Regions from separate parts of the Shewanella sp. ECSMB14102 genome, predicted to be linked through region 2. Evidence: predicted binding sites of a transcription regulator. Region 2 holds the regulator's gene; each other region holds the start of a gene.

Region 1 (10,447 bases), on a different contig from region 2:
CAAGGCATCGGCGGCAACCTTGGCATGAGGATAAAGCTGTCTGACAAACTCTTCCTGACTGCCGATTGCCGGCCGCGCCTGCCGCCATGACGGTAATACTTTGCCGCTCAATACCTGCTGCAGACTGTCACTGCTTGGCAGCGCGGATGCTTTGGCCGCAGTCGCTTCAACACCGGATATCTTCTCTGTCTGGCCGCCGTTCAAAGCCGTGACATTGCGGTTATCGACATCGCCGCGGAGCACTGAGGCCGGGGTAATGCCGGAATTTTCCGGTGACAACTGCTGCACCATGAGATCCGCCAGCCCCAACATACCTTTGGAGGACAGCTCCACCGACATCTGCTGATCGTGCATCTGCTCGTAGAACTTGGTGTACTGGCTGTTCATCGGGCTGTCGGATTCAAATATCGCGTTGGCATCTCGCATGCTTTTCATCAACATCTGCACAAAGATGCCTTCAAACTGCTGCGCGACTTCTTTAAGCGCTGCTTTTTGATCCTGCTGCGCCTGGGCTCTGAGCTTGTCCAGCCCACCGAGATCCAGAAATTGCGAAGCATCAGCCATTTTGTTCATAGTCGATAAACCAATGTGCCATTAATCAGATGATGATGAGTTCACCATGCAAAGCCCCTGCCATCTTTAAGGCTTCGAGGATTGCCAACACATCCGATGGCGCCGCGCCCACCATATTCACCGCCCGCACCAACTCATCGAGGGAAGTGCCCGGGTTGAACATAAACATACGCCGGTTGTCCTGAGCCACATCTATGGTGCTGTTGCTGGTCACCGCAGTCTGGCCGCCGGCCAGGGCATTGGGTTGAGAAACCTGAGTTGCTTCGGCAATGGTGACGGTAAGGCCGCCATGGGTCACAGCCGCTGGCAAGAGTTTGACGTCCTTACCCACCACTATGGTGCCGGTGCGGGAGTTGACTATCACCTTGGCCGATTCATCGGCAGGCTCAACCTGAATATTTTCCAGGGTGGCCAGGAAAGATACCCGCTGCGACACATCTCTGGGGGCGCTGACCTGAATGGAAGAAGCATCGAGCGCCCGCGCCATACCCGGGCCGAGTAAGCCGTTAATAGCATCAGCGGTACGCTTTGCGGTGGAGAAATCGGCTCTGTGCAGGTTAAAAGTCAGATGATCGCCATTACCGAAGGGGCTGGCCACTTCACGCTCGACTATGCCGCCGTTGGGAATGCGGCCCACAGTTGGCGTGTTCTGGATAACCTTGGAACCATCCAGCCCCTCGGCACTGAAGCCGCTGACCACCAGACTCCCCTGGGCGATGGCGTAAACATTGCCATCCACCCCTTTGAGGAAAGTCTGCAGAAGGGTACCGCCGCGCAAGCTCTTGGCTTCCCCAAGACTCGATACAGTCACATCCAGGGTTTGTCCCGGCTTGATAAAGGGCGGCATATCGGCATGCACAGCCACCACGGCAATATTCTTGATCTTGGGCCTGAAGTTATCCGGCAGATTGATGCCAAAATTCTTCAGCATGGTCTTGAAGGTCTGCTCAGTGTAACGGGTCTTCTCCCCGGTTCCCGGCAACCCCACCACCAGGCCGTAGCCTATCAACTGGTTGTCCCTGACCCCTTGGATATCGGCGATATCCTTGATGCGCTCGGCCTGCCCCGGAAGAGAAACCAGCAAACAGGCAAGTGCCATGATTAATTTTATTTTCATGAGCTTATCCTCAGAAAGGCCACCAGTCAGAGAGGAAGAACTGGCTCAGCCAGCCCACCTTTTGCGACTCGGCAAAGGTGCCGGTACCGCTGTACTGAATACGGGCATTGGCGACTTTGGGCGAATCTATGGTGTTTTCAGGGGTAATATCCTGCGGCCGAATAATGCCGGTTACCCGAATAAATTCGTCGCCATTATTGATGGTGATCCACTTTTCACCGCGAATAACCAGGTTGCCATTGCCCAGCACCTGCATCACGTTGGCCGAGATCTGCCCGGAGAGACTGTTACTCTGATCGGCATCGGCCTCGCGATTGGTATCCATGCTGTCGCCGTAGCGAAAATCCAACGGGTTGCCCTTGATGGTGACATTGTTGCCGCCCATGTAGAGCGGGTTCACTGACATGTCCGAGCCTTTTTTGATCTTGTTGCCGACGCTCTTTTTCGCTTGGGTCGACTCCACCAACACCACAGTGATGATGTCCCCTACCCTGTGCGCCCGCAGATCCGAATAAAGTGAAGATGCCTGGCTGTCCTGATAGATAGAGCCGGTCGGTGCGATTCGGGTCGGCGGCGCTTCAGGATACACAGGCGCAAAATAGGGATCATCGGCTATCGGTTTGTTCTGGGTAGAGCTGCAAGCCCCCAGAAATAAAGCCGGAATGATAAGGAATAAGGGTTTCATCACATCACCTCATCACAGATTCTGGTTCACATAGGCCAGCATCTGGTCTACGGCTGAGATAACCTTGGAGTTCATTTCATAAATCCGCTGACTTTCAATCAGATTGACCAGCTCTTCGGTCACATTAACGTTGGAAGTTTCCAGCGATCCCTGACGAATAGAGCCCAATCCATCCAGTGAGGCAGTCCCCTGAATTGGGGTACCGCTGGCGCCCGTCTCCAGATAGAGGTTTTGCCCTATGGGATCCAGGCCGGACGGATTGATGAAATCAGAGATGGTCAACTGCCCGACCACCTGGTTTTCGGCGGCGCCCGGGGTTTTAACCGATACTTCGCCTTCGGCGGAAACGGTAATACTGGTGGCATCGTCCGGAATGGTAATGGCAGGCTGCAACACATAGCCGGCGCCGGAAGTCACTATCTGGCCGGTATCATCCAAACTGAACTGGCCGTTACGAGTGTAGGCTGTGGTGCCGTCCGGCAGTTGGATTTCAAAGAATCCCGGACCTTCAATCATCATGTCCAGCGCGTTATCAGTGGTTTGCAGGTTACCCTGGGAGAAAATTTTCTGGGTGGCCACGACCTTGGTACCTGCGCCCAGGTTAAGGCCATTGGGCAACTTGGTGTTGGAGGCGCTGATACCGCCGGCCTGATTGACTGTCTGGTACAGTAAGTCTTCAAATATCGCCCGGCCCTTCTTGTAGCCTATGGTGCTGGCATTAGCGACGTTATTTGAAATCACCGAGATGTCCGTTTGCTGGGCATCTAACCCAGTCTTACTTATCCATAACGCGGGATGCATATCAATTACTCCTAGCTAATGCGCATCAGTGAAGCGGACGACTTGTCGTTCTCTTCTGCGGTTTTCATCATTTTTACCTGCAGCTCAAACTGACGTTGCAGCTCAATCAGGTTGACCATCTCATCCACGGCATTGACATTACTGCCTTCCACGGCGCCGCTTTCCACATTGACAAAGGGATCGGCGGCGGCCGGATTGCCATCCAAAGTACGGAACAAGCCATCTTCACCGCGCATCAGGTTCTGATTGCCCGGGTTAACCAACTTGATGCGACCCACCTCCTCTATCACCTCGGCGGTTGCGCCTTGAGGACGAATAGAAATAGTGCCGTCTGTGGCAACCTGAATTTTGTCTATCGGCAGCGGCAACACTATCGGGCCGTTATCACCCATTACCGGGTTGCCCCTGTCGTTACGCAGCAAACCTGTAGTGTCAAAACTCAGACTACCGGAGCGGGTATAGGCCTCACTGCCATCGGCGGCCTGCACCGCAATCCAGCCTTGATCTTTGATGGCAATATCCAGATCCCGTCCGGTCGATTTGATAGGGCCGGACTGAAAGTTGGCCGAGGGCGACTCTGTCATGGCGAACACCCGGGTCGGCAAGCCCTCACCGAAGGCTTGCATCGCACGGGCCTGAGCCATGTCGGACTTGAAACCATCTGTGTTGGCATTGGCCAGGTTGTTACCCCTAACCGCCAGCGCATTCATGTTTTGTTTGGCGCCAGTCATGGCGACATAGAGAAGTTTGTCCACCTGCTGCTCCGTCAATCTTTTTACCTATTCAGGTAAAAGCAAACATCGTGCCAATAAAATGAGCAGTTGAGCACAAGGACAGCAGAAGAACTTCAGTGACTTGGGAGTTAATAGACAAAGATGCGGCAAGACATTGCCGGGCGGCAATGTCTTGCGCAGGAAGGCTTAGCGGATCTGCAGCACGGTTTGCTGTAGTGTATTGTTCACTTCCAAAGTACGGGAGTTGGCCTGGAAGTTACGTTGGGCCGAAATCAGGTCCACCAACTCAGTGGTCAGGTCGACGTTGGATTGCTCCAGTGTTGATGAACGGATACTGCCAAACACACCGCTGTTGGCCTCACCGGCCAGCGCCGCGCCTGAATCCAGGCTGGCTTTCCAGGAGGTGTTGCCCACCTGGCTCAGTCCCTGCTCATTGGAGAAGCGTGCCAACGCCACCCGTGCCAGAGGCACTGTTGAGCCATTGCTATACTTAGCAGAGATCAAACCATCTGTACCCACTTCCACATTAGTCAAACGGCCCACTGTTACACCATCCTGCGTCAATTCCGTGGCGTTGAACTTTTCCGAGAACTGGGTCGGATTGTTGAAATCTATGGTTATCGCTTGAGTGCCGTCAGCAGCAGGACCAAGAACGTTGGCCCCACCACCCCCCAACTGCTCTGTGGTGATCACCGCAGGATCGGAACCTATATAACCGCCGACATCGTTGAACTTAAGCACGGCACCAGTCCAGCCACCTGCAGTTTGTGCTGTGCCTGTACCATCCGCAGTACCGTCACCGTTAGTGTCCGTGTTGTAGGTTCCGGCGCCGCCGCCCAGATTGACCGGCTTGTCGTCAATGGCGTAGTAGGCCACCCAGTTACTCTCACCGGTATGAGCACCATTTTCCGGACGCACAAAATAAGTGGTCAAAGTGTGGGAGTTACCCAAAGAGTCATAAATGGTCACTGCAGTGGAGTTATTAAAAGTATCTGACTTGGATGGGTCAAACAGCGCCGGATCTTTAGTTTCTTGAGTGGAGTCCAGGTTCATGCTAATGCCAACATTGTTGGTTTTCTGCGGGCTACCGGCAGTATCCGGGATCTGCACCGGCTTGGTGGTAGTCAGACTCACAGAAGTGGAGTTACCATCTTTATCGACCGGGAAGCTCTGCAGATAATTACCGGCAGCATCGACCAAAAAGCCGTTGTCATCACGCTTAAAAGCTCCGGCGCGGGTGAAAGAGTAATCCTGACTGCCGACACTGGATGATGTCACGAAGAAACCACCACCGTTGATCGCCATATCCAGCGCATTGTTGGTGGAGTTCAGGTTACCCTGATGGAACTGCTGTGCCACCTGAGTGGTGGTGACACCGCCGCCCACAGTGGTTCTACCATTGGAGAAAATCGAGCTGGCGTACACATCAGCAAACTCGGCCCGGGATTCTTTAAAGCCTATCGTCTTAACGTTGGCAATATTGTTGGCCGTGGTATTGAGATCTTTCTGCGCCGCAGCAATCCCACTCAGAGCAATGTTAAAAGACATAATTCACCTCATGATTTTCAGATACTGTCCGGCGCAGCCGGGGCAGAAACAGAATTAAACTTCGGAAACAGCCAGCACATCGGCCAATCTGATCCCGCCAATACCTCTTAGATTCAACACGGCGCCGGTGGCAGAGTTGAGTGATACACTGGTCACGTGGGCATAGGAACTGACGATAAGATCCTGGGACTTTCCATCAACAACCCCGCTGGCCTTCATGGTATAGATGCCTTTATCGACAGGGTTTCCGTCCTTATCCAGGCCATCCCATTCCACATCTATATTGCCGCCGGCACTACCGTCGACCTCGAAGGTTTTGATCACCTGACCGGCTTCATCTTCAATCGTTACTTTAATTGAAGGGATCTTTTCCGGTGATGTGATTACCCCTTTAAGCGTTGGGTCTTCCTCGGAAACATAGCCGGTGCCCGCCGGGATCAACACTTTTTGCCCTACCAGGCCAGATGCCTGCAATGCCTGACTCGAAGTCATTAACGAATTGAGGTTAACTATTTCTTCATTCAGGTTAGAGATACCATCCACTGTGGCAAACGACGCCATCTGGGCGATCATCTGATCGTTATCCACCGGCTTAAAAGGATCCTGCATCGACAACTGCTGACTCAGCAGCGAAAAGAAGTCTTCCTGGGTCAGTTGTTGATTATTGCTTTTCTTGGTTTCAGTACCCGATTGCACCTGGATACTGTCGAGAAAAGGGTTAACTGAATTGACGCTCATGGGCTATGCCTCCGTTATTTGCCCATTCTCAGGGTTTGTTGCAGCATGGACTTGGCTGCATCGGCTACCTGAACATTCATCTGATAGGAACGGGAGGCGGAAATCATATCGGCCATCTCTTCCACTACATTGACATTAGGTTTGTAGATAAAACCGTCGGCATCGGCCATGGGATGATCCGGCGAATACTCTTTCAGTAAAGGTTTATCGCTTTCCACTATACCCTTTACCTTTACCGCAGCGCCTTGTTGCTGTTGGCCGTTCGCCTTGGCCAGCTCGGCCTCAAAAATAGGATGCCGTGCCTTGTAGGTCTTATCGATACTGGAAGAAACAGAATCTGCGTTGGCTATGTTACTGGCGGTAGTATTCAAGCGTACCGACTGCGCCGACATTCCCGAACCCGCAACATTGAAGATATTGTACAAGCTCATGGTTAATCTCCTTTCAATGCCTTTTTCATGCCGGCGAACTTACCGTCGAGGAATCCGAGCGACATCTGATATTCAAGCGCATTTTGCATAAAGGCCTGCTGCTCTTTTTGCATATCGACTGTGTTGCCATCCCCAGTGTCCGGTTGATCCGGCACCCGATATTGCACATGTTGGGCTGTCAGCGCCTTGAGGTCGAAATGCTTTTCAGACGTTGCCGCCATATTCATTCCCTGTTGCCGCCCTTTGGCCGCCTGCAACGCCGAAGAAAAGTCCACATCCCGAGCCTTGTAGTGTGGGGTATCGGCATTGGCTATATTGCTGGCAAGCACTTCGGCACGCTGGGCGCGAATACCCAGAGTGTATTGATGTATGCCAAGGGCCTTATCGAAACTGATCGCCATAAAACCGCCTCCTCCAATGACTCGATAAAAACAAAGCAAGCTTTGTGCCAGATGTAGAGTGGAGGATAACAGATACGAAGATGATGGCCGTTAGGGTGAAAAGTAAGACAGAAAAGGCCCGTTAAAACTGACGAGCCTTTCAAATTATTTAATTAAAAATCAAATAATTAGGTTGTTAATTTTTCTTTTGATAATAGATGCCTGGGTTACAGCGCACCATGTCGAATTCATCGGTCAACCCGGCAATCGACTCGCTGGCCCCTAAAAACAGTATCCCCTTGGGATTGAGAGCGGCAGCAAATTGCCGCAGTATTTTTGCCTTTGCCTCCGGGGCAAAATAGATAAGTACGTTACGGCAAAAGATGATGTCGAACTTGCCGAGCAAGGTGTAACTTTCAAGCAGGTTGTGAGCCCTAAAGCTGACCAAACGGCGCACATTGTCTTTAACCCGCATATTACCATTGGGCATAGCTTCAAAAAACTGACGCTTGCGCTCTTCGGACAGGCCCCGGGCCAATGCCAGCTTATCATACTCGGCATTTTTACAACGCTCGAGCATGGACGGCGATAGATCTGTGGCCTGGATTACCGCCCCACCCGGCAACGCCCCTGGCTTACGCTGTTGATATTCGAGCACTGTCATCGCCAGTGAATAGGGCTCCTGTCCGGAAGAACAGGCCGCCGACCAAATTTTCAATGGCCGCCCCAACTTGGCAAAACCGGGCAACAATGTATTGCCAAGTAATTCAAAAGGATACTTGTCCCGAAACCAAAGAGTTTCGTTGGTCGTCATGGCATCAATGACTTCAGCCCGTAATTGGCGCTCTGTGGGTCGCATCGATTGCTTAACAACGTCCGACAGGGATGGCAAACCATATTTCCCCATCAAAGGCGCCAAGCGGCTGCGAACCAAATACTGTTTGTTCTCACCCAATACAATGCCACTGTGCTGCTCAAGAAACAGCCTGAATTGATTGTACTCAGTTTCTGCGAGAGATTTATCTGGCACCTTAGTGTCCTAACTATCCGTAAAAACGTCACTGCGAATCGAGGCAGCAACATTTAAAAACTGGGGCTGCGTTATACCCCAGCCCCATTTGCAACACAAGCAGACCAACTCACTATAGCCATAAAAAGTCACAGCAGACAAAGGCTATAGACTCAGATGCTTGTTAACAGCAGAAGCCAGTTCGTCGGGGTTGAACTTGGCAATAAAATCATTGGCGCCCACTTTCTGTACCATGGCTTGATTGAATACCCCGCTCAACGAGGTATGCAGCACTACCTTGATATTTTTCAGTTTGGGATCATCACGGATCTCGGCAGTCAGAGTGTAACCATCCATTTCCGGCATTTCGATATCCGAAATAATCAACGGGATTTCATCGGCAACATTGTCCATACCAGACGCTATACTCTTCAGTTTTTCCAATGCTTCCCGACCATCTTTAGCGGTATCTATCTGCAGATTCAACGAAGACAATGCGCGAATGATCTGTTTGCGCGCCACAGAGGAGTCGTCAATCACCATAATATGATAATGCTGCTCCCTGTCGATTGTGAGAGATTCATCCATTTCTTGGCTGATATCTGTCTTTACCGGTGAAATTTCATCAAGAATTTTCTCCACATCGAGTATTTCAACCAGTTCACCTTCGATTTCCGTCACTGCAGTCAGGTAAGAGTATCGTCCCGCGCCTTCCGGCGGCGGCATGATAGACTCCCAATTCATGTTAATGATCCGCTCAACTGAACGAACCAGAAACCCCTGCACGCTGCGGTTGTATTCGGAAATAATGATGAAGCAATCCTTGACATCATCTATGGGTTTACCACCGGTCGCCGCACTGAGATCGATAACCGACACAGTCGTACCGCGAATATGGGCCACGCCCTTAACAAAGGCGTTCAACTTGGGCAATATCGTCAGTGGTGGGCACTGCAAAACCTCTTTGACTTTGAATACATTGATACCGAATCTTTGTCTGCCGTTAAGTTTGAACAACAGAAGTTCGAGGCGATTTTGTCCGACCAGTTGAGTGCGTTTATTGACTGATTCAAGAATGCTCGACATAAGGCTGCCTTGTTGTCTTTATATTGAGAAATACCCGCTGTCCCACAGACAGGCATACTATTTGCTTTATCCAAGACACTGATGCCCAGTCAAATTTCTGACTAAACCTATGGTGAAGCCAGTACTGGGAACCGCGAATCATTGAAAGTATAGGTGTAATCTGGCGAGACAAGCTAGCCTGTTCATTATGAAAGTAAATATTGCATACCTTTTGGCTACAATTTTAATGCCCATCGCAACAATGGCGGCAGAGAGCAGCTTTGTTCCCAGTATATCGGCCATGGAAAGCCTGGCTAAAGAGGCAGTGGCCAAAAAAGTGCTGGCGGGCACAGATGCACAAATTACCATCACCCCGCAGCGGCTGGATTCCAGGCTCACTCCCCCTAGATGTAATTCGCCTTTAACGGCAGAACTTGCCAGCGACCGGGAGATAAGCCGCAACAATACGGTACGCATAGGTTGCAACAGCCCGGAGCTCAGCTACCCGTGGCAAATCTATGTCTCGGTACGGGTAGATATCAGTTATCCTGTGGTAGTGGCCACCCAAACTCTGGCCCCGGGCACTGTGCTGGGGCCTGAAAATCTAGCGCTGCGCTACATAGATGAAACCAGTCTGCGCGGCCAGCAGTTCGAGGATATTGCCACAGTGACGGGTACCCGCCTCAAGCGGCGCATAGCCAAAGACTATCCGTTATTTGCCGCCAATCTCTGTTTTGTTTGCAAAGGCGACAGAGTCTCTATTTATGCAGGTAACGAGAAGTTTCAAATAAAAACTGTTGGTGAAGCCCTGCATGATGGTAACCTTGGGGAACAGATTCGGGTAAAAAACACTCGCTCAGACAAAGTGTTGGAGGCTACTGTCACCAATGTGGGCGAAGTGGAAGTTCGAATGTAAAAAATGCTAAAGTTCTCCTTGGCTATGCCGATAAGACAGCAAGGTAATCAGAGAAAAGGCTGGAGCCGCGATGGCTATGGATATTAAACAACTGCAAAATCAACCCAGAGTGAATACAGGTTCACTCCCCAAGAACACGGCTCAGAGCAATCAAACAGCTCAGCAAGGGGCTGCTCCGCTGAAAACTGACTCGGTTGTGGTGTCGCAGCAAGCGCAGCAGTTGCAAGGAGTTCAGAGTAAGATGACCTCACTGCCGGAAATAGATCAAAAGAAGATCAGCGAAATCAAATTGGCGATCGCCGAAGGCAGATACAAGGTTGATCCGGAAAAACTGGCAGCCAACATCTCTCAATTTGAATCAGAACTGAACGCACTCAATAAAGGGTCCTGATGCCTGATACCCCGGATATAACCAGCCTGATAACACAGCAGATGACTCAACTCGAGCGT
Region 2 (10,447 bases):
CTAAAGTAAGGCATTATATCCTTACCAGGGGGGAGCATGCTCGAAACCAAAGGCTTACCGATAGCGACAGATTACCTCGGTGATGAGGTGAGATTTATTCGCCTTTGCTATGAAAGTCAGGGCCTGGATATCGAGGTAAGTGTCGAAGGTAGCAGGGCGCAGGTTCATTTTGACTCTGTGGTTGGCTTTCGAATGTTGGATGAGGGTGACCTGATGGAGTTCTGGACCGAATGCAGCCTTTCCAATGGCTGGTTATTTCAGATTTCCAACGGCGGCTGGTACCGCCAAGAGGCCAAGCGCAGCGGCTTTATGGCCAGCGCCAACCTCAAGTTGCAGGAATTTCTGTTGGTGAGCCGTGGCGAGTGTGTCTCCGTTTTCTGTGAGCAGGGTGAACCCAAGGTGTGTTGGCTTAAAGACTGACTCGCTATCTTTTACAGCCTAAGGGCGAGCTTGGTCGCCCTGTTGTTACTTTATTCATCAAGGTCAGAGCTTGATGCTCTTGGCCCCGTTATTCTGCCCTCAAAAGTAGAGCTTCAGCTCACTAAAATCAGCGCCTCAGCTCATTAAAACGAGAGTCGCCAACCCCAGGAAGGCGAACAGGCCTATCACATCTGTCACTGTGGTTAGCACCATGCCACCGGCCAGTGCAGGATCCACATTGAGCTTTTTCAGTATTAAAGGGATGCTGGCCCCGGCGAGACCGGCTACCGTCATATTGATTAACATGGCACCGCCAATAAGGGCGCCGAGCGCCAGATCGCCTTTCCAGATCCACACGGCAGTGAATACCAACGCCGACCACAGCAGGCCATTGAGAAAGCCGATAGCCAGTTCTTTGCCTATGAGCCAACGGGAGTTGCTTTGACCTATGTGGCCGAGGGCGATACCGCGGATCACCAGCGCCAGAGTCTGGTTACCGGCAACGCCGCCCATGCTGGGCACTATGGTCATCAGAATTGCTATGGTGGCAAATTTTTCCAGTGTGCCTTCAAACATATTACTGACCGAGGCGGCCAACAGAGCGGCAAACAGGTTGAAGGTTAGCCACAAAGAGCGGCGAAAGGCACTCTTGAACACAGGGCCGAAGGTGTCTTCATCATCGTCCATCCCCGCCATCCCCATCATGGAGTGTTCGGCGTCTTCGCGGATAACATCCACCACATCATCAATGGTGATTCGACCAAGCAGATGGCCTTCACTGTCGACCACTGGTGCCGAAACCCAGTCATGGCGTTCAAACAGCTGGGCCACTTCATTGTCCGGCATGGTGACGGGAATACTCTCAAGCTCGGGATCCATTATGCTGCGGATCCCGGCGGTGGGGTTACAGGTCAGCAGGGTGGAGAGCTTAACGCCACCGAGCAAAACATCGCGTCTATCTACCACATAGAGGGTATCTGTGGCTTCGGGCAACTCGCCTCTTTGACGCAGATAACGCAGCACCACATCGACGTTGACGTCCGGTCTCAGGGTCACGGTATCTGTGTTCATCAGACTGCCGGCACTGTCTTCCGGATAGGAGAGCGCCTGTTCGACCCTGGCCCTGTCTTGGGCACTCATGGAGTGCAGTACCTGTTTGTAGAGGGTATCCGGCAGGCTTCGCAGCACATAGGCCAGATCATCGGTATCCATACCCGCGGTCGCTCGTGCCAAGCGCTCAGGACTCATCAGGCTGATCAGCTGGTCTTTCATATCCTCACCCAGCTCTTCGAGGATCTCACCGCTCTGTTCCTGATCCACAAGTTGCCAGAGTACCTGACGGGTACGTGGTGGTGAAGATTCGAGAATAAAGGCGATATCCGAAGCTGTCATTCGCTGCAGCATGTCGCGCACATGCACGAACATACCACTGCCAAGAGCTTGGTTTAGTTGAGTAAGACGTTGTTCTGTCAGCTCTTGGTCGAGCGCTTCTATTGGCATGCAGTTCCCCCTGTGATGCAAAGCGAGGATATGTTACCTCAAGACAGGGGAGTTATAGAAACAAAGAGTGCAGTGCTAAGGAAGGGGCGAGCAAGTCCCACGCGTGCTCTGTGTCGGCTTACCGTACTGCCTGCTGTGTTGTGTCTTTCCCTAAGACTTCAGCTGGCTTCGTCGAAACGGGCGTTTATCAGAGCGCAGATGGCATCCATTGCGGGTTCGGCATCCGGGCCTTCGGCAATAAGGCGTATGGTTTTGCCTTGACCGGTTTCCAGCATCAAGAGCCCAAGCACGCTGGCGGCCGAGGCCTTTTTCTCGCCCTGGATCAGAGTGATATCGGCTTCGAACTCGCTGGCCAGCACCGCCAGCTTAGTGGCGGCGCGGGCATGCAGGCCCAGCTTGTTGACTATGGTGACTTCCCGTTCAACCTTTGCCATTGCCCAGCTCTCTGTGGCGGGCCTGTACCTTGTGTTTGCTGTTGCCAAAACGCTTGGCCAGCTGGTCGGCGACATAGACAGATCTATGCTGGCCGCCGGTGCAGCCTATGGCTATGGTGAGATAGCTGCGGTTGTTGCGTTCAAGGTGCGGTAGCCAGGTTTCCAGCAGATTCTCTATCTGCCAGATAAATTTGTTCACCAGTGGCTGACGGATAAGGAATTCCTGTACCGGCTCATCCAGCCCAGTCAGCGGCCTGAGCGCCGGTTCCCAGTGAGGGTTGGGCAGAAAGCGCACATCAAACATGAAGTCGGCTTCCTGGGGCATGCCGTGCTTGAAGCCGAACGATTCGAAGTTGATCACCAACTCTTTGTCGACGCTGCCCAGCAGAATTTCTCGCACTTTGTCACTGAGTTCATAGATATTCAGTGCCGAGGTATCTATGTAGTGATCCACCAGTTTCGACATAGGCTCCAGCAACTTACCTTCGTGCTTGATGGCATCTTGCAGCGAGACAGTGCTCTTGGATAGGGGGTGTAATCTGCGGGTTTCGCTGTAGCGTTTAAGGAGTACTTTATCGGAAGCGTTGAGGAAGAAGCTGGTCAGTTGGGTGTTTTCCGGCAGTGCCGCCAACTGTTTTTCCAGCACTTTTTCCTGATCCGGCATGTTGCGCACATCTATGCTGATGGCGACCAGATCATTGCTGCCTCGGAGGTTTTCCAGCAGGCTGCCTATCATGGGCAGGGGCAGATTATCCACACAGTAGTAACCCAGGTCTTCGAGTACCCTGAGGGCAACGGATTTTCCGGAACCGGAGCGGCCTGAGACTATAGCGAGTTTCATCCTGTGATCACCTGATAGAGTTCTGTTTCATCGCGGGATTTACGCAACTGCTTGAGTATTGCTTTGTCGCTGAGCTTTTCAGCCATGGCAGACAGGGTACTCAGATGTTGTTGGCATTGATCTGCGGGAACCAGAAGGGCGAACAGTATGTCCACCGGTTGGTTGTCTATGGCATCGAAGGCGATAGGCTCTTCGCATTTGACCAGCACGGCAATCGGCTCTGTGATATCAGGCAGCCGGCCATGCGGAATCGCAATACCATTACCTATACCTGTGCTCCCCATCTTTTCGCGGGCCAAAAGGCTTTCAAAAATCGCTTGAGAGGAAAGGGTGGGGTACTGGGCGCTGGCGAGATCGCTAATTAGCTCCAGTACCTTTTTCTTACTGCCCGGAGTGGCACAGGTAGTGCACTCCGGCCGCAGGATGGTACTCAGTTCCATCGTTAGTGTTTTGTCAGCTTTTCTTTGTGTTTAATGACCTGACGATCCAATTTATCAATCAGAACGTCGATGGCGGCATACATGTCGGCATGTTCAGAAGTTGCATAGACTTCGCCGCCTGTGAGGTTGATCTTGGCTTCGGCAATCTGTTGCAGTTTTTGTACATTGAGCACAACGTGCACATTATTGATCTGTTCGAAATGGCGTTCAAGTTTCGAAAACTTACTTTCCACATAGTCACGCAGTGAGTCGGTGATCTCGATATGATGTCCTGTCAGGTTGATTTGCATAGAAAGATTCCTCCAATTTCCAACTGTGGATTTATAAACTCTTACGCTGGTTCGACGGTGGTATCATCATAGCCTCGCGATACTTGGCTATGGTGCGTCTTGCAACGTTGATTCCCTGTTCTGCCAGAAGTTGTGCCATCTTGCTGTCGCTCAAAGGTTTCTTCTGGTTTTCCGCTGCCACGAGCTTCTTGATAAAAGCCCTGATCGCCGTGGAAGAGCATTCTCCGCCATCTTCGGTACCGACATGGCTGGAGAAGAAGTACTTCAATTCAAATATTCCCCTTGGGGTATGCATATACTTTTGAGTGGTGACCCTGGAGATGGTCGATTCATGCATCTCGACCGCCTCGGCAATATCGTTGAGTACCATGGGTTTCATGGCCTCTTCACCATATTCAAAAAATCCCTGCTGGAACTGCACTATGCAGTTGGCCACCTTGAGCAGGGTGTCGTTGCGGCTCTCCAGGCTCTTGATAAACCATTTGGCTTCCTGAAGATGACCACGAATAAACTGGCTGTCTGATTGGCTGCGGGCGCTACGGGCCATGGCAGCATACTGTTGGTTGATCCCGAGTTTGGGCATACAGTCCGGATTGAGCTCCACCACCCAGCGCCCGTTCTTCTTCCAGACGCTGACATCCGGGATCACATATTCCTCGTCCATCGGCTGCACCAGCAAACCGGGGCGGGGATTGAGGCTCTGAATAAGGTTGATGGCGTCACGCAGTTGATCTTCCTTGAGCTTGGTCTTACGCATTAGGGTGCGAAAGTCGCGGGTAGCGATGAGATCCAGATGTTCGTCAATCAACAAGCGGGCGTCGGCCAGATGCGGGGTGTCGGCGTTAAACTGTTGCAATTGGATCAGCAGGCATTCGCGCAGATCTCTGGAGGCGATGCCGATGGGATCGAAGTGCTGGATCCGCTTGAGTACCGCCTCGACTTCATCGAGCTCAATCTCAGGGTTGCCCATGGCTTCGAGGATCTCCTCAGTGCTCTGGGTTAGATAGCCCTGCTCGTCGATGGCATCTATGATGGCGGTGGCAATGGCGTCGTCGGTATCGGAAAACGGGGTCAGGTTCTTTTGCCATTCTAGGTGTTCATAGAGACCTTCGCTGGTTTCACCCTGGAAGGGCATGTCATCTTCACGGCCCATAGCCGGCCCTGAGGCGCTGGCGGCGGTAAAGACTTCATCCCAGGTGGTATCCATAGGCAATTCATCCGGCATAGACTCATTGTTCAATGCCTCTGAGGTTTCTACCGTGGAACCATCTTCCTGCTTGACGCTCAATTCGCCGGCGTCGTTTTCCTTGTGGTTGTCGTCGATAGCGTCATCCTGGTTGTCCTCGGCCATCTCCAACAGAGGGTTGGCTTCCAAGGCTTCCTGGATTTCCTGCTGCAGCTCAAGGGACGACAGTTGCAGCAGGCGAATTGCCTGCTGCAACTGAGGTGTCATGGTCAACTGTTGACCCAATTTGAGCTGGAGTGACGCTTTCATTATACCGCTAATCCCTACTCGTTATTTTTCAAGGAAAAAATTCAATAATAACAAACTATAATACCCGGAATTGCCGCCGGATGACATGATCCTAACTATAGCCTGAATTGTTCGCCTAAGTACACAGCACGCACTTGCTGGTTGTCCAAGATTTCAGCGGGTGTGCCCTCGGCAATCAACTGCCCATGGCTGACAATGTAGGCTCGCTCACAAACGTCGAGCGTTTCGCGAACATTGTGGTCTGTGATCAGCACCCCCAAACCGCGGGACTTAAGCTGTTCGATGATTTTCTTGATATCGATAACTGAGATGGGATCCACACCGGCGAACGGCTCATCCAGCAGAATGAACTGTGGATTGGCGGCCAATGCCCGGGCGATTTCCACCCGGCGGCGTTCACCGCCGGAGAGGGACATCCCCAGGCTGTCACGTATGTGGGTAATGTGGAATTCTTCCAGCAACTGTTCGAGTTGTTCCTCGCGCTCGTCGCTGTTGAGCTCTTTGCGGGTTTGCAGTACGGCCATGATGTTGTCATGTACCGACAGCTTGCGGAAAATACTGGCTTCCTGTGGCAGATAGCCTATGCCTTTACGGGCACGCAGGTGCATGGGATCCAAGGTCAGCTCGTCGTCGTCAATGAAAATACGGCCCTTGTCACTCTGCACCAGGCCAACCACCATATAGAAGGTAGTCGTCTTGCCCGCCCCGTTGGGGCCCAGCAGCCCCACGATCTGGCCGGTATTGACCGATAGGCTGACATCTTTGACTACGTTGCGCTTCTTGTAACTCTTTGCCAGGTTTTGTGCCGTCAGGGTGCTGGTCATTGCGGCTCCTGCTGCTGTTCTTTCTTATTGAGATCCTGATAGTTTTCCGGCTGGATAACAGTGGTTACCCTATCTTGGCCTTTGCCGCTGCTTTCCGCTTCCAGCTGCTGCTTGTTGATGTCGTAGACTATCTTCTCGGCGGTTACTTCGCTGCCGTCCTGTTCCACTTTGGCTTGACCTATCAAGGTCATGATGCGGCTGTCTATGTTGTAGTGGATCTCTTTGGCCTTGGCACTGGCCTGACGGCCATCTTCCAGCTTCTGGGTATAGGTGGCAGGTGAGCCCTTGGCCACCAGGATCCGCTCGCCACTCTTGTCCTCAGTGTAAGCCGTGAGTTCATCGGCCAGCAGCTTCAAACTGCCCTGGGTGACTGTGACAGGCCCGCCGTATACCACGCGCTTGTTTTTGATATCGGCAAACTGATTGGCGGCGCTGATCTCGACTTTTTGCAGCAGATCTTCTTCAATGGCCACCGCCGACAGGCTTGTGATGCACAAGAGGGCACCGATAAAAAGCTTACTTGGTTTCATAGGTTCCTTTCACCTGACTGGTCAGCTTTACTTGCTGAGCGTTGAGATCGGCATACAGGCCGGATCCCTTGATATTAAAGTCTCTGCCTTCGATCAGGATCTCGCGATCTGAGGTCATGATCATGGTGTCCAGATCCAGCTCCACATAACTGGTTTTCAGGCTCTGGATCGGTTCATTGGGGCTAATGGCGTCGATGATAACATTATTTTCAAGTACCACTCGGTTACTCTTGCGATTGAGCCTGCCCTCGTTGGCAGACAGGCGCCACTGCGCTTCGCCCTTGTCCGGATAGACCAGATAAACCGGTTGGTTGAAGAAGGTCTTCTCATTGGCTTCATAGTGTTCCATGTGTGCCGCCGCGACCCTGCTGGCGACATTGCCCTGCTCGTCAAAGTTGACTGAGCGCAGGTCATCGGCGACAAAGTCCGGCCGCACCACATCCACCGGCGCCTCGCTCTGTTGGGCGTTGCGCTTGTTCTGCACCTGCCAGTAAAGGATTAGTGCAGTGGAGAAAAACAAAATAATGGCCAGAGTGACCCTATTCATATACTCATTCCGTGGGCATTTTCAAATTTGTCCTGACTGAGCAGGATAAGATCCGCCAGCTCCCGCAGCGCACCATGGCCGCCGGTAATCTGGGTGATCATGTGGCAGTGCTGCCTTACCCAAGGATGGCCATCGGCCACGCAAACCGCCAGTCCAACTTGCTTCATCACCGGCAGGTCGACAATGTCGTCACCTATATAGGCCACTTGTTCAGGCTTGAGGTCATAATGTTTAAGCAGCGCCTCATAGGGCTCAAGCTTGTTGTCTATGCCTTGATAAATCTTGTCTACCCCCAGGGCCGTCATGCGGTTTTCGACTATCTGGGACTTGCGGCCGGTGATCACCGCCACCTGAATGCCGCAGGACAGCAGCGAGCGCACTCCATAGCCATCGCGGGTGTGAAAGGCCTTCAGCTCTTCGCCGCTGTTGCTCATATAGATACGGCCATCGGAGAAGACACCGTCGACATCACAAATAAGCAGCTTGATTTTGGCGGCTCTTTGCCAGTTGTCTTCGCTTATGGGTCCGTAAAAACCTTGATGACTCATCAGATAACCCCCGCCTTGACCATATCCAGCATATTGAGTGCTCCAATCGGCTCATTGGCGCCATTGATGACGATAAGGCCGTTAATGTCGTTTTCGTCCATCACCTTGAGCGCCTGCGCCGCGAGGATATTGTCACCACTGGTGATGCAATCCCGGGTCATGACATCGCTTATTTTGGTGGTACGCAGGTTGACTCCGGCGTCGATGACACGTCTCAAATCACCATCGGTGAAAATACCCACCAGCTGCTTCTGCTGATTGACCACTGAGGTCATACCCAGACCCTTCTTGGAGATTTCATACAGGGCGTCTGTGATACAGATATCTTCTGTGACCAACGGCAGTTCTTCGTCTTTATGCATCACATCGCTGACCTTGAGCAGCAGTTTGCGCCCTAAAGCGCCGCCGGGATGCGACAGGGCAAAGTCGTCTTTGGTAAAGCCTTTGGCCTGCAACAGGGCGACCGCCAGGGCGTCTCCCATCACCAGGGTGGCCGTGGTGCTGGAGGTGGGGGCCAAGCCCAGCGGGCAGGCTTCTTCCGGCACCTTGATGCATAGATGCAGCTGCGCCAGCTTAGCCATGGTGGATTCTGGCTTGCCTGTCATGGAGATCATAGGGATCCCCTGGCGCTTGATGACGGGGATCAGGGTTAGAATTTCGCTGGACTCGCCCGAGTTGGAGATAGCCAATACGATATCGTTTTCACTCAACACTCCAAGGTCGCCGTGGCTGGCTTCGCCCGGGTGAACGAAGAATGCCGGGGTGCCCGTGCTGGCGAGGGTGGCAGAAATCTTATTGCCTATATGGCCCGATTTCCCCATCCCCATCACTATCACCTTGCCGCTGCAGTTGAGGATCAGTTCGCAGGCTTGGGCGAACTCGGGGGAATCAACAAACTGGTACAGGTTATCCAGTGCTTGTTTCTCGATATCTATTACTCTGCGGCCCCATTGGCGCAGTTGCTTAGCTTCTGCCATAGTTGTCTCTCGTCTTTTTGCCCTTCATCGCTAGTGGGATTGAAACAGGCTGTATTGATAGCCAATGAAGCTTATCAGTAGTAAGGCACCGTGCCAGCGCTTGAGTTCACGTTGTTTACCTGTGCTCAGCACCAGGAGTGCCAGGGCACAACTGGTGCCCAAAGCCATATAAAAGTCGCGTCCGGCCGCTGCGGCGTCGATTACGCCCGGGGCGATAAGACCGGGTATTGCCAATACCGCCAGAATATTAAACAGGTTGGAGCCGACAATATTGCCTATGGCCAAGTCGTCCTCTTTCTTGAGCACACCGGCTACGCAGGCTGCCAGTTCCGGCAGGCTGGTGCCCACGGCAATGATGGTCAGACCGATAACCAGATCCGATAGCCCAAAAGACTTGGCAATACCCACGGCACCTTCGACCATCCAGTCTGCCGACAGTGGCAAGAGTACCAAGCCTATGATCAACCAGAGTACTGCCTTGGCAGTGGGCACATCTTTGGGGATCTCGGCATCGGCTTCATCGGCGAGTGGATCCTTATTCTTATTGGTCAGTGCATGCCAGATAAGATAGCCCATCAGGCCGAAGAACAGCGCCAGTAAAATAACTCCTTCGCTGCGGCTGAGATACTGATCGTGCAGGAAGTAACCCGCCAGCACTGTGGCGCCCAGCATCATGGGGATCTCCCGCTTCAGGGTCTTGGAGCTGACGGCAATAGCCCCGAGCAGGGCGGTCAACCCCAGGATCAAGCTGACATTGGCGACATTGGAGCCCAGCACATTACCCACGGCCGTATCCGGCATGCCGGCCATGGAGGCGCTGGCGGCAACGAACATCTCAGGGGCCGAACTGCCCATGGCGACTATGGTCAGTCCTATCAACATGGGGGGTAACCCCAGGTTACGGGCAAAAGCCCCGGCGCCATAAACGAATTTATCGGCACTCCAGACCAGGACGGACAAGCCGGCGAGCAGCAAGAAAATATTGAATAACATGCAGTAAATAAAGCTACGGATTCTGGCGTGCATTTTCGCCGTATTTGCTACAAATTGAAAGTATCACGGCGCGATACTATTGATTCAGTTGTGCGCTTATCCTCAATTGCGTACAATTTATCGCTTATCTTTGGCTTGGCCAGACGGGTTACCGGGCGCCATTCAGCGTCAATTCAGTAAGCCTGCGGCAGTATCAAGCCTTATAACGGCGGGCCATATGTGCCGTGGTGCTACAGCCGCGCCGTAACTTGAATTCCACTAGACAAGGTCTCCATTTCATTTTGATGCCGGAATCCAGCAAGCAGCAAAATCCTTCTCCCCTGGTCGAGGTCAATAATCTCGGCTTCAGTCGTGGATCGAGGGTGATTTTTGAGCAGATAAGCCTCACGATTCCCAGAGGTAAAGTCACTGCCATCATGGGACCCAGCGGCATAGGCAAGACTACGCTGCTGAAGCTCATCGGCGGGCAGTTGACTCCGGATCACGGCGAGGTGTTGTTCGATGGTCAGGATCTTCACAAGCTGAGCCGCCACGAGCTGTTTGAAGCTCGTAAGCGAATGAGCATGTTGTTCCAGAGCGGTGCCCTGTTTACCGACATGAATGTGTTC
Region 3 (10,447 bases), on a different contig from region 2:
CCAATCTCAGCGGTGCTTCCTTGATGGGCTCCGACCTCAGCCGCGGCACCTTCTCCCGCGACTGTTGGCAACAGGTCAATCTGCGGGGCTGTGACCTGACCTTTGCCGATCTGGATGGACTCGATCCCAGGCGGGTCAACCTCGAGGGGGTCAAGATCTGTGCCTGGCAACAGGAGCAACTGTTAGAGCCTCTGGGGATAATAGTGCTTCCGGATTAGCCTGAAGGCAACTTAAGAGGCAAATATCACTTGAGTTCCGCGCTGCAACAGGGCAGATTCTGCTATAGCAGAGCATTACCGCAGGAATGCCGTTTTCTCTGCTGCCGCAGCCGACGTTATACCTTCCCTTCAAAGGAGGCATTATGAAGACTCAACTGCACGCCGAGCTGGCTCAGGTCAAGCGCTCTTTGGCAATCACCCAACTACTGGGAGCACCAGGCATCTTACTCATAGGTTTGGCACTCTATGGCCTGGTTATCGCCGAAGGAGATGCCTTCATCCAGGCGCTCAATAATCCTATCAATTGCTATCTATTAATCGCCATTGGCTCGGCCATCACGCTCTGGGAAGCATTAAAGATTATTAAGCTCTCCAAAAAACAAACTCAGCTTCTCAAACAACTCGATGAATGTAATGAGTTGTCGGAAAAGGAAAACGCTTGATGCTGAAAAACACCTAATGAATTAGACACATAGGAGAAATAATGGAATTAGAGATTCAAGTTACTTTTCGCACAGGAGACAGCATAAGAACCCGACGCTACAAGAGTGAACAAGGTGCCTTACGGGGCATTTGGAAATGGCTCAACAAGCATCAGGAGCAAGGAGATATTCAAGCCAGCTTCTTTTCCCCCGAACAGGGCCACCGCATCTTTACACAACCAGAGCAGCTCAGTGAATTTGAGCCCCAAACCATAGATAACTTTTATCAATCCAGGGCTTGGCTAGCGCTCAGATATCAGGTGCTGCAAACTCACGAGCACAGATGTGCAAAGTGTAACCGTACTAAAGCCGAACACAATATAGTGCTGCATGTTGACCATGTACTACCTCGCAGCAAACACAAAGACAAGGCATTAGATATCAATAATCTGCAAATACTCTGTGAAGAGTGCAACCTTGGGAAGTTGGACAGATGATTTATTGTTCAGTAAATCACCCGTCAAAAAAACAACTCATTTACCGCTCAGAAACAAAGCTGCTAACATTCAAAGTTGGGCAAAGCACGTAATTTTATAAAAAATATAAGTCAACAACATAGACAAAAATCAGCTTTCAACCAGGCATTCTCTCAAGCTTAGGTTTTTGAAAGCATACTTTTAAGTACTCAGCAGCAGACACATGAGTAACAACATACGGAAATTTGCATATGAAAAATATAATAATTGCGGTCTTTTTAACCGGACTAGTAGCTTGCAGCTCTACGCCAACAGCCATGGTTTTCGACGGCAGCAGTGCAGAATCCACCCAACGAGGTGTTATTAGTATCATGAGAACATTAAATTCTCATGACAAACAGGAATTCGTGATGGCCTTGATGAAAATCCAACATGCCGAATTCGACAGTCCTCTGGCCGCGATGAAACACTCAGATCAAGCGGGTCAAATTGACTTTGCCCTGGTGGGTAAAAAAATCGATGGACTCACCTTAGAGCAAGTGCTCAAACTTGCACAAAAACCAAGCAACAGGTAAAAACTGCACAACAAAGCCGCTAACACGTTAGATAATAATAGCGCGCATCAGCAGTTATCCCGACACAAAGAGCCATATTTTGGCTCTTTGTTGCAGTTGGAGGCGGGAGTCTACCGGGAGTTCTGATTGAGTAAGCATGTCTATAGCACTTCTTGCCAGGTATGAGTATCTTCTCATGCCACCAAACCAAGCTCAGTTTAGTAAGACATTGAGAGTTAGAGGTTAATTATCCAACAGCAAGTATTGAATACTGTCGGGCGCAGTGTTGCCTCTACTGCTATTATCGGCTGAAACAGCAAAAACAGGGCATAAGTCACAGTTCCCCTATCATGAATGGCAGGCTCTGCTATAATTTGTGCCCGAAATTTCTCAGCCAATTCCAGACGAGCGGTAAGTCATGTCCACTACAGGTGTTGAACTCTTTAATCCCGGCCAACAGACACAAGCCCCTGCTGCGGCCCCCAAGCAAATGGTGCAATTGGCCGATAACAAGTTAGAGCTGATGGCGCCGGCCAAGAATGCCGACTTCGGTATTGAGGCCATTCGCCACGGGGCAGATGCGGTCTATATTGGCGGCCCGGCGTTTGGTGCCCGTCATACCGCCGGTAACAGCATAGAGGACATTACCCGCCTTTGTGAGTTTGCCCATAGATATCACGCTCAGGTATTTGTCACCATCAATACCATATTGCTGGACGATGAACTGGAAGAAGCCAGGCGCCTGATCTGGGCGGTGTACGAGGCAGGTGCCGATGCCATTATTGTGCAGGACCTGGGGCTGCTTGAGCTGGACTTGCCCCCAATTGCACTGCACGCCAGTACTCAGATGGATAATCGGGTTCCGGCCAAAGTCGCCTTTCTCGAGCATGTGGGCTTTTCTCAGGTAGTGTTGGCGCGGGAGCTGAGCCTGAGCCAAATTCGCGCCGTGGCCGCCGAGACCAAGATGCGACTTGAGTTCTTTATCCATGGCGCCCTGTGCGTGGCCTACAGCGGCCAATGCTATATCAGTGAAGCCTACACAGACCGCAGTGCCAACCGCGGCGAATGCTCACAACAATGCCGGATGCCGGGTAATCTCAAGACCCGCCAGGGCGACATTATTGCCAGCAACGACCATATGCTGTCGCTGAAGGACAACAACCAGACAGATAACCTCGAAGCGCTGATCGACGCCGGGATCCGCTCCTTCAAGATAGAGGGCCGACTCAAGGACCTCAGCTACGTCAAGAATGTTACCGCTCACTACCGCCAGCAACTGGATGCTATCATGGCGCGTCGGCCCGAGTTTGAACCCTCGTCCCACGGCCGCTGCAGCTACAGCTTCACCCCGGATCCTGACAAGAGCTTTAACCGCGGCAAGACGGACTACTTTGTCAATGAGCGCAAGGCGGACATCGGCGACTTCCGCACCCCGAAATACTTGGGAATAGAGGTCGGCAAAGTCAGCAAGATAGGCAAAGACTTTATCCAGGTCGACTCGGATACCGAGTTCCACAACGGTGATGGCCTGGGCTTCTTCGCCGCCAATTATCAAAAGGCCAGATTGTCGGATGACAAGCTGACAGGTTTTCGGGTCAACCGCGCCGAGGGCAACACCCTGTATCTAAAAAACATGCCGAAAGATCTCTATGTCGGTGCCACCTTGTATCGCAACAAAGATCAAGCCTTTGAAGCCCTGCTGGCCAAAGAGTCTGCCGAGCGCACCCTGTTGGTGGACTTCAGCCTCAGCAATACCCAGACAGGTCTGGCGCTGACCGCTGCCGACCGTCATGGCCATCAGGCGACAGTGACCGCTGACTTCGAAAAACAACAGGCCAAGGATATTGGCCGCAACCGTGAATCACTCGGCAAGCATCTCGCCAAGCTGGGCAATACAGATTTTCGCCTCGGACAGGTAGATTTGGGCGATGCCGAAGCCGTTTTTGTACCGGCATCCATCATCAATGGCCTGCGCCGTAATGCCGTTGCCGCCCTGGACGAAGCGCGCATTCAAGGGTATCAAAGACCCACGCCCTGGGTACGGGACGACAGTGCCCGCTTCCCGCAGCGCAGCCTGACCTATCTTGGCAATGTGGCCAACCAAAAAGCCAAGGACTTCTATACCCGTCACGGGGTGGTATCCATCCGTGATGCCTATGAAGTACGGCCGGTGAAAGGCGATGCACCTTTGATGATCACCAAGCACTGCATACGTTACAGCTACAACATGTGCCCCAAAGAAGTGCCGGGGATCAAGGCCGAGCCGCTGGAGATGGAGCTGGGTGGCAAGCAGTTCAAGCTGGTGTTCGACTGCCATAAGTGTGAAATGCTGTTGGTAGGTTAAGGAGAAAAATATGGGATTTTTAAATGCCTTGATGGGCAATGCCAGTGAAGTGGATCTGGATAAACTCAACGAAGAACTGGCGCCTATTATGGCCGACAGCGAACAGTTGCAACTGGCCTATAAACTGGTACGCGACATCTTTGTCTTCACCAACAAGCGCCTGATCTTAATAGATAAACAAGGCATGACCGGCAAGAAAGTGAGTTATCACTCCATCCCCTACAAGGCGATAGTACACTTTGAAGTGGAAACCGCCGGGCGCTTCGATATGGATGCCGAACTCAGGCTGTGGATCTCAGGCCAGACAGAGCCCCTGGTCAAAGAGCTAAAACGCGGCACTGATGTGGTGGGTATTCAAAAGACCATAGCCAAATTCACGCTCTGAGGTTAAAAAGGGAAGGATTCCCCCTCACCTATTAGCTCGAAATGGACGTATTTACTGTGACTGTTTCGCTGGAGCGCCCTGCAAAGAATGTTAAATTTGGAGGGATTAGGGGTAGGCAAGACGGGTGTTTGCACCGAACACCAACCAAGGCAAAAGTGTGTAACGCCTTATTTTAGCCACAAAAAAAACCGACTCAAGGTCGGTTTCTGCTCTCTCTAAGAGAGATGGTACCAGAGGTCGGAGCGACGGGGCTGGTCTTCCAGCCGACACGCGCGTGGCGCAATAACCTGCCCAAACCTGCCCAAACCTGACTCGGAGCTAAAAACGAAAAAACCGACTCAAGGTCGGTTTCGGCTCTCTCTAAGAGAGAGATGGTACCAGAGGTCGGAGCGACGGGGCTGGCCTTCCAGCCGACACGCGCGTGGCGCAATAACCTGCCCAGACCTACCCAGACCTGACTCGGAGCTAAAAACGAAAAAACCGACTCAAGGTCGGTTTCGGCTCTCTCTAAGAGAGAGATGGTACCAGAGGTCGGACTCGAACCGACACGCTTTTAAGGGCGGGGGATTTTGAATCCCCTGTGTCTACCAATTTCACCACTCTGGCACATTTAGATTGTTTCGCGACGATGTCTCATCGGCGAGTGAACGGAATTATACCTGTGCTCACTTCAATGGCAAGCGCTTTACGAGCCTGTTTACCAAAATCCTGTTCGGTTGGACAAAATTCGCTCTGACTACTGGGCTCCGCGGGCAATTAGGAAGCCTGTGTACTCCTTGTCACTGCCCTGAATATGGTTGATAAGCCAGGATTTAAGGAAGGCCATCAATTCATCGGCAACATCTTCACCACTGGCCACTCGCTTCTGGAAATCCAGTACCTTAGCCACCAATTGTTGGTGCTTAAGCTTGTGCTGTTCGGTCTGCGGGTAACCGAAACGGGCAAACAACTCCTCTTCATAGGCGAAATGATTGGCAGTGTAATCCACCAGCCCCTGTACTATGCGTTTAATTGCTTCCAGGCCATAAGCTTCTTCCAGAGTGCGGTGAAGTTCATTGATCAGGGATACCAGACGTTGGTGCTGACGATTAATCTCTTCCATGCCGAGATCCAACTGCGGCCCCCACTCAACAAAGCGATGGCGTTTCTCCAACTGCTCCATCGCCCGTTTGTCGACATGGAAACGCCCAAGCAGGGAACTGATCTCCTGCGACATATTGAATACTTTCAGACTGGATAAGTTGGTACTGTGAGTTTCTTTGGCATTTTCGACCGCCACTTGCGCCATAGAGGAGATATTGTTGCTAATCTCTTCGGCAACTGTCTGCTGTTGTTCCGAAGCCGCCGCTATTTGATGCGACATATCTGTAATGCTTTCAATCTGCGCCACAATTTGCCCCAATGCCTGCTGCGCCTGATGAGCCATCTCATGGCTGGCACTGGCCTGCTCGACACTGGTTCTCATCACTTTCACGCCTTCATCGGCACCCTGTTGCAACTGCAGTATCTGCTGTTGGATATCGACTGTAGCTGTGGATGTGCGCTGCGCCAGACTACGGACTTCATCGGCAACCACAGCAAAACCTCGGCCATGCTCGCCGGCGCGGGCACTCTCAATAGCGGCGTTCAGCGCCAACAGATTGGTTTGCTCAGCCACTTGGAAAATGGTGTCAATAATGGTGCTTATGTTGTTGCTGTCTTCGGCCAGACGAGCGATAACTAACTGGGTTTGCTCAACCTGAGCCGACATATCATCTATCTGCCGTACCACCTCTTTGACGGTTTGGTCGCCGCTGCGAGCTGCCTGCATGGCTTCCTCCGCGGCATTGGCAGCACAAGCTGCGTTACGGCTGACTTCCTGTACGGTAGCAACCATCTGATTCATAGCGGTCGCAGCCAATTCAGCTTGTTTTTCCTGCTCCTCCACTCCGGTATGGGCGGCATCGCTGATAGACTTGATATCCATGGCCACGTTCTTCATCGTATCGGCAGTATTGACCAAAGACAGAATGGTGCGACCAACGTCCTCTCCCATACGGTTGATACCGTGGACCACAGAATGGAACATGCCGGCATCCTGCTCCGACAACTGATAGCTGAGATCGCCTTCTCCCAGATGACGGGCGGCATTTTCCAAGCGCTTGAGATTGGACAGCTGTCTGGCACCAAGCCAAGTCAGCACTATCAAGGCAGCCAATAGAGAACCAAAGGCGAGATAACTGCCGCCGTGTAACAGGCTCCACAAGGGGTAAAGCAACAAGAGCAACAGCAGATAAAACTGCCACCGGCTTAATATCAATTTCGAAAGACCTTGGGATGTTTGCATCGCACGCTCCTTGCCAATGAACAGTCTCAGCCCAAGCCACCCTACTCCTTTAATGTGGTGATGAATATTATCCTTTGCTCCTATTCCCTTCAGCGAAATAACGCCCTTGTTTCTCACTCAGCTAATTTAAGCAAAACATGATACAGCTCATATTTTAACAAGGCGATTTACCCAATTAACAACTCTGACAACATTTGTTGATCGAGATCAGCTTCAGTTTTAGCAAATTTGATTAGTTTAGCTTTGACTTTACAAGAAAGAGGATTTCAGTGATGGCATTCTGGTTAGATCTAATGTTCGGAAACCCCATAGGTTTACTGTCGATGATAGTTATCTTCAGTACTATCGGGATCATCTCCTACATTATGTGGATGTTTATTGTAAAGTCAGCAAAGCCTTAGCTTTGACTTCCATGTTCTTTTAAATGCAATGACATTTTTGAGTATTGCTTGGGCAGCCCTGTGGCTGCCCTCTTTTTTATTGCGATTAAGCCGCGTGTTTCCGCACTTGGGCAATAGCATTGATAAATTGCGGTCTTGCCTTGATAAGATATTGCAACTCTTCCTGACTCGGTTCTCCCGGAGGAAGACGCAACACTCTTCGATTTAAATGCTTACGGGCTGCCATCGCTATCTTGTACTCGGCGGTGGGGCCTTGAATAGCGTAATGGCGTTCATTTCCCAGGCTCTCGAGTATATGCGCCTTGAGCAGCGCCTGTACGGGAGCCTCATTTTGCGGCAGGGTCAAAACACTGGCTCCCTGCAAAAAGAACTCTCGTAACAAGGCCCGCTCGGCCGGATCCAACAACTTCACCTTAGCTTCAATCATTTCGTTGATTCGGCGCTCACTTAAACGGCTTATCGCTTCATCCAACAAAAAGTTGACAGCCAGAGCGCCGATATAGGCCAAAGCCAGTAGCAATGTCAGGCCAATATAGTGGGCATTGGTATCTACCCAGGATTCCAAATGCAACAGAGCCAGCAAGGACTTTGGCATAAACAGCAGCAATGTGGTTATCAGCAGCACCCACAGCGTCAGTTGCAATGCAGCGGCCTTGAATTTGCCCTCTTTCAATACCTCAAATTTCAGTCTCTTCATGGCTCTATCCAGCGTCAGAAAATTGTCCCAACCTCTAATCAAGCAAAACCAATGCCAAATTCATTCAAAGCACCTCGGCTTAATATAACGACAAAAAAACCGCGAAAGTCAGATGCGAAGCTATGCTTAAAGCTATCCACAGTAAGCACTTAAGATAGTTGATATTAATGCCAGGTTTTATACAGCAGCTCATCAGTAGTCCCATCGGCCGCAGGCTGACTCTGGCTATTATCCTGTTCAGCTCTCTGATCACTCTGGTAACCACAGGTTTGCAGTTGGTTTCCGATTACAAGGGGGACATTGGTCGAATCAACGATGAGTTTGCCAATATTGAAAGGGCTAACCTGGATGTGTTGGCAGCAAGTATCTGGGTAATAGATGAGAAACTTATCAATACTCAACTCAACGGTCTCAACCAACTGCCGGATACCAGCTATGTCGTCATAAAAGATGACAGCGGCAAAGAATGGACCGCCGGCGAATCCCGAGACAGAGGTGTAATAGAGAAGCGTTTTCCTTTGGTGCACAAGACCAGCAGCCAGAATTACAATGTCGGCGAGCTGAGGGTGCAGGCCGACCTCTCCAAAATCTACGACAGATTGGTGAATAAAGCCTTACTGATACTAGTGACCAATGGTATCAAGACCTTTCTGGTGGCTGGCTTCATTCTCTATCTGGTTTGGGCCAGCATTACCCGGCATCTGTTGCAACTGAGTGTGTACTGCTCACAGCTCTATTTAGAGCAAGATTATCAACCACTGCAGTTTAAGCGCCGGGACAAACAGGATGAATTTACCCAGGTTGCCCTGGCCATCAATTTGATGCAGCAACAGCTGCGCGCCTCCTTCACACAGTTGAACCGCTCCCGCTACGAACTGCAAGAAGCCCTGAGCGACAGGGAAAGACTGCTAGAACTGGAACGCAGCTATAAAGATGAGCTGGCAAGGCAGGTCAAAGAACAGACCAAAGAACTTGAACAGTCGTTGTTGGTGTTGGAACGGGCTCAACAGGTGATGGTCGAACAGCAGAAAATGGCCGCGCTCGGCGGTCTGGTATCCGGCATCGCCCATGAGATAAACACCCCGATAGGTATCTGCCTCACCGCTGCCAGTAGTCAGCTGCAGCATATCAATGAATTGGTTGAGCTATTACAAAACGATAGCGCTACGCTGGAAGAGCTCAATGCCATTCTCAACGAGTATCAACAAAGCTGTGAACTGATCATCAGTAATATTACCCGCGCCAGTAACTTGATCCAGAAGTTCAAGACGATTGCTGCCGAGCAAGGCAATGACGTGCACGAACAGATGCCGCTACCCCAGGTATTGCAGGAATTTGCCGATGCTGTAGCGCTATCTTTCAAGCAACTAAAGGTAGATGTGGAGATTCAGGTCGAGGCCGATCTTTGGCTTACCAGCAGCCACAGCCTGCTGAAACAGATAGTGACCAACATACTTTCCAACGCCTATGCTCACGCATTTGAGGGTAATTCCGACCATAAGATCCGCATCAGCGCACAACCACAGGGTCAAGAACTACAGCTGGATATCGAAGACAATGGCAAGGGAATCGCCCCCGAGATTGCCGGCCAGATCTTTGAGCCCTTCTTTACCACCAGTAGACGAACCGGCGCCACCGGGCTTGGATTGGCAGCGGCCTTCAATGCCGCCACACAGCTGAAGGGCAATATCACCCTTGTCAATAACTCCAGTCTCGGCGGCGCTCACTTTCGGGTTCGCTTCCCGGCTGTGATAGAGTCCCGCCCCGTCGAGGATGACAGGGTGGAACTCTTTATTTAGGTTACTCGGCGTATCTCTGGGTCGTTAACCTGGCGATATTGATGATCACCTCTACCGCCTTTTCCATTGACTCAAGGCAAACATACTCATGTTTGCCATGAAAGTTGTGGCCGCCGGCAAAAAGATTGGGACAAGGCAGTCCCTTCCAGGACAATTGCGCGCCGTCAGTGCCGCCGCGGATAGGTTTGATATCCGGAGTGATGTTTGCCATCTCCATCGCCTGACAGGCAATATCTGTCACATGAGGCACAGGCAAGATGCAGTCCTTCATATTGTAATAGCTGTCGCTGATACAGATCTCCAGACTACCGGCCTGCAGCTCAGCATTGCATTTAGCCACAGATTCTTGCAGCCAGGTTTTACGTTGCTCAAACTGAGCGCGGTCAAAGTCCCTTATCAGGTATACCAAGCTGGCTTCTTCTGTTTGGCCTTCCATGGATAACAGGTGGAAAAAGCCCTGATAACCTTGGCTGGTCTCTGGCGCATCATTGAGTGGCATTCTGGCATGGAACCTGGCAGCCATGGTCAAGGCATTGACCATCACCCCATAGGCACTGCCGGGATGGCAATTATTGCCCCTGGCGGTTATCACCGCAGTGGCGGCATTGAAGTTTTCATATTGAAGTTCGCCAACTGCGCCACCATCGACGGTATAGGCCCAGTCTGCGCCGAAACGCTCGAGCTCCAAACCATCAGTACCTCGGCCTATCTCCTCATCGGGTGTAAAACAGAGATTGATCTCACCATGGGGGATTTCAGGGTGCTGCAATAGATAGTGTAGTGCCGTGACAATTTCGGCGATACCTGCCTTGTCGTCAGCCCCCA

The links. The regulator sigma-54, encoded in region 2, starts transcription at its own class of promoters, with help from an activator protein. The targets are predictions, from matches to a motif close to GTTGGCACGNNNNTNGNNT.
Region 1: flgF (flagellar basal-body rod protein FlgF) is a predicted target of sigma-54. The motif match lies at 3,968-3,986, and genes of this name have one in related genera.
Region 3: RC73_RS12620 (superinfection exclusion B family protein) is a predicted target of sigma-54. The motif match lies at 7,864-7,882, and genes of this name have one in related genera.

The regions. Positions count from the first base shown of each region.
Region 1 covers NZ_JWGX01000025.1:4,154-14,600, forward strand. Annotated here, with positions in the region: gene flgJ (flagellar assembly peptidoglycan hydrolase FlgJ) at 1-573, opposite strand, end outside; gene RC73_RS09100 (flagellar basal body P-ring protein FlgI) at 599-1,690, opposite strand; gene flgH (flagellar basal body L-ring protein FlgH) at 1,701-2,375, opposite strand; gene flgG (flagellar basal-body rod protein FlgG) at 2,388-3,176, opposite strand; gene flgF (flagellar basal-body rod protein FlgF) at 3,188-3,931, opposite strand; gene flgE (flagellar hook protein FlgE) at 4,097-5,458, opposite strand; gene flgD (flagellar hook assembly protein FlgD) at 5,513-6,196, opposite strand; gene flgC (flagellar basal body rod protein FlgC) at 6,211-6,627, opposite strand; gene flgB (flagellar basal body rod protein FlgB) at 6,630-7,028, opposite strand; gene RC73_RS09140 (CheR family methyltransferase) at 7,204-8,037, opposite strand; gene RC73_RS09145 (chemotaxis protein CheV) at 8,182-9,102, opposite strand; gene flgA (flagellar basal body P-ring formation chaperone FlgA) at 9,290-9,997, shown strand; gene flgM (flagellar biosynthesis anti-sigma factor FlgM) at 10,068-10,388, shown strand; gene RC73_RS09160 (flagella synthesis protein FlgN) at 10,388-10,447, shown strand, end outside.
Region 2 covers NZ_JWGX01000009.1:14,084-24,530, reverse strand. Annotated here, with positions in the region: gene RC73_RS04325 (hypothetical protein) at 37-420, shown strand; gene mgtE (magnesium transporter) at 556-1,920, opposite strand; gene RC73_RS04315 (HPr family phosphocarrier protein) at 2,079-2,354, opposite strand; gene rapZ (RNase adapter RapZ) at 2,341-3,195, opposite strand; gene ptsN (PTS IIA-like nitrogen regulatory protein PtsN) at 3,192-3,635, opposite strand; gene hpf (ribosome hibernation promoting factor) at 3,638-3,925, opposite strand; gene RC73_RS04295 (RNA polymerase factor sigma-54) at 3,957-5,420, opposite strand; gene lptB (LPS export ABC transporter ATP-binding protein) at 5,516-6,244, opposite strand; gene lptA (lipopolysaccharide transport periplasmic protein LptA) at 6,241-6,774, opposite strand; gene lptC (LPS export ABC transporter periplasmic protein LptC) at 6,761-7,321, opposite strand; gene kdsC (3-deoxy-manno-octulosonate-8-phosphatase KdsC) at 7,318-7,869, opposite strand; gene RC73_RS04270 (KpsF/GutQ family sugar-phosphate isomerase) at 7,869-8,846, opposite strand; gene RC73_RS04265 (calcium/sodium antiporter) at 8,877-9,839, opposite strand; gene mlaF (phospholipid ABC transporter ATP-binding protein MlaF) at 10,124-10,447, shown strand, end outside.
Region 3 covers NZ_JWGX01000033.1:47,044-57,490, reverse strand. Annotated here, with positions in the region: gene RC73_RS12655 (quinolone resistance pentapeptide repeat protein QnrA2) at 1-218, shown strand, start outside; gene RC73_RS12650 (hypothetical protein) at 362-661, shown strand; gene RC73_RS19905 (HNH endonuclease) at 703-1,137, shown strand; gene RC73_RS20525 (DUF6694 family lipoprotein) at 1,368-1,691, shown strand; gene RC73_RS12640 (peptidase U32 family protein) at 2,161-4,014, shown strand; gene RC73_RS12635 (PH domain-containing protein) at 4,025-4,399, shown strand; tRNA gene RC73_RS12630 (tRNA-Leu) at 4,919-5,005, opposite strand; gene RC73_RS12625 (bacteriohemerythrin) at 5,136-6,725, opposite strand; gene RC73_RS20135 (DUF3149 domain-containing protein) at 6,998-7,126, shown strand; gene RC73_RS12620 (superinfection exclusion B family protein) at 7,212-7,823, opposite strand; gene RC73_RS12615 (sensor histidine kinase) at 7,991-9,622, shown strand; gene pepT (peptidase T) at 9,624-10,447, opposite strand, start outside.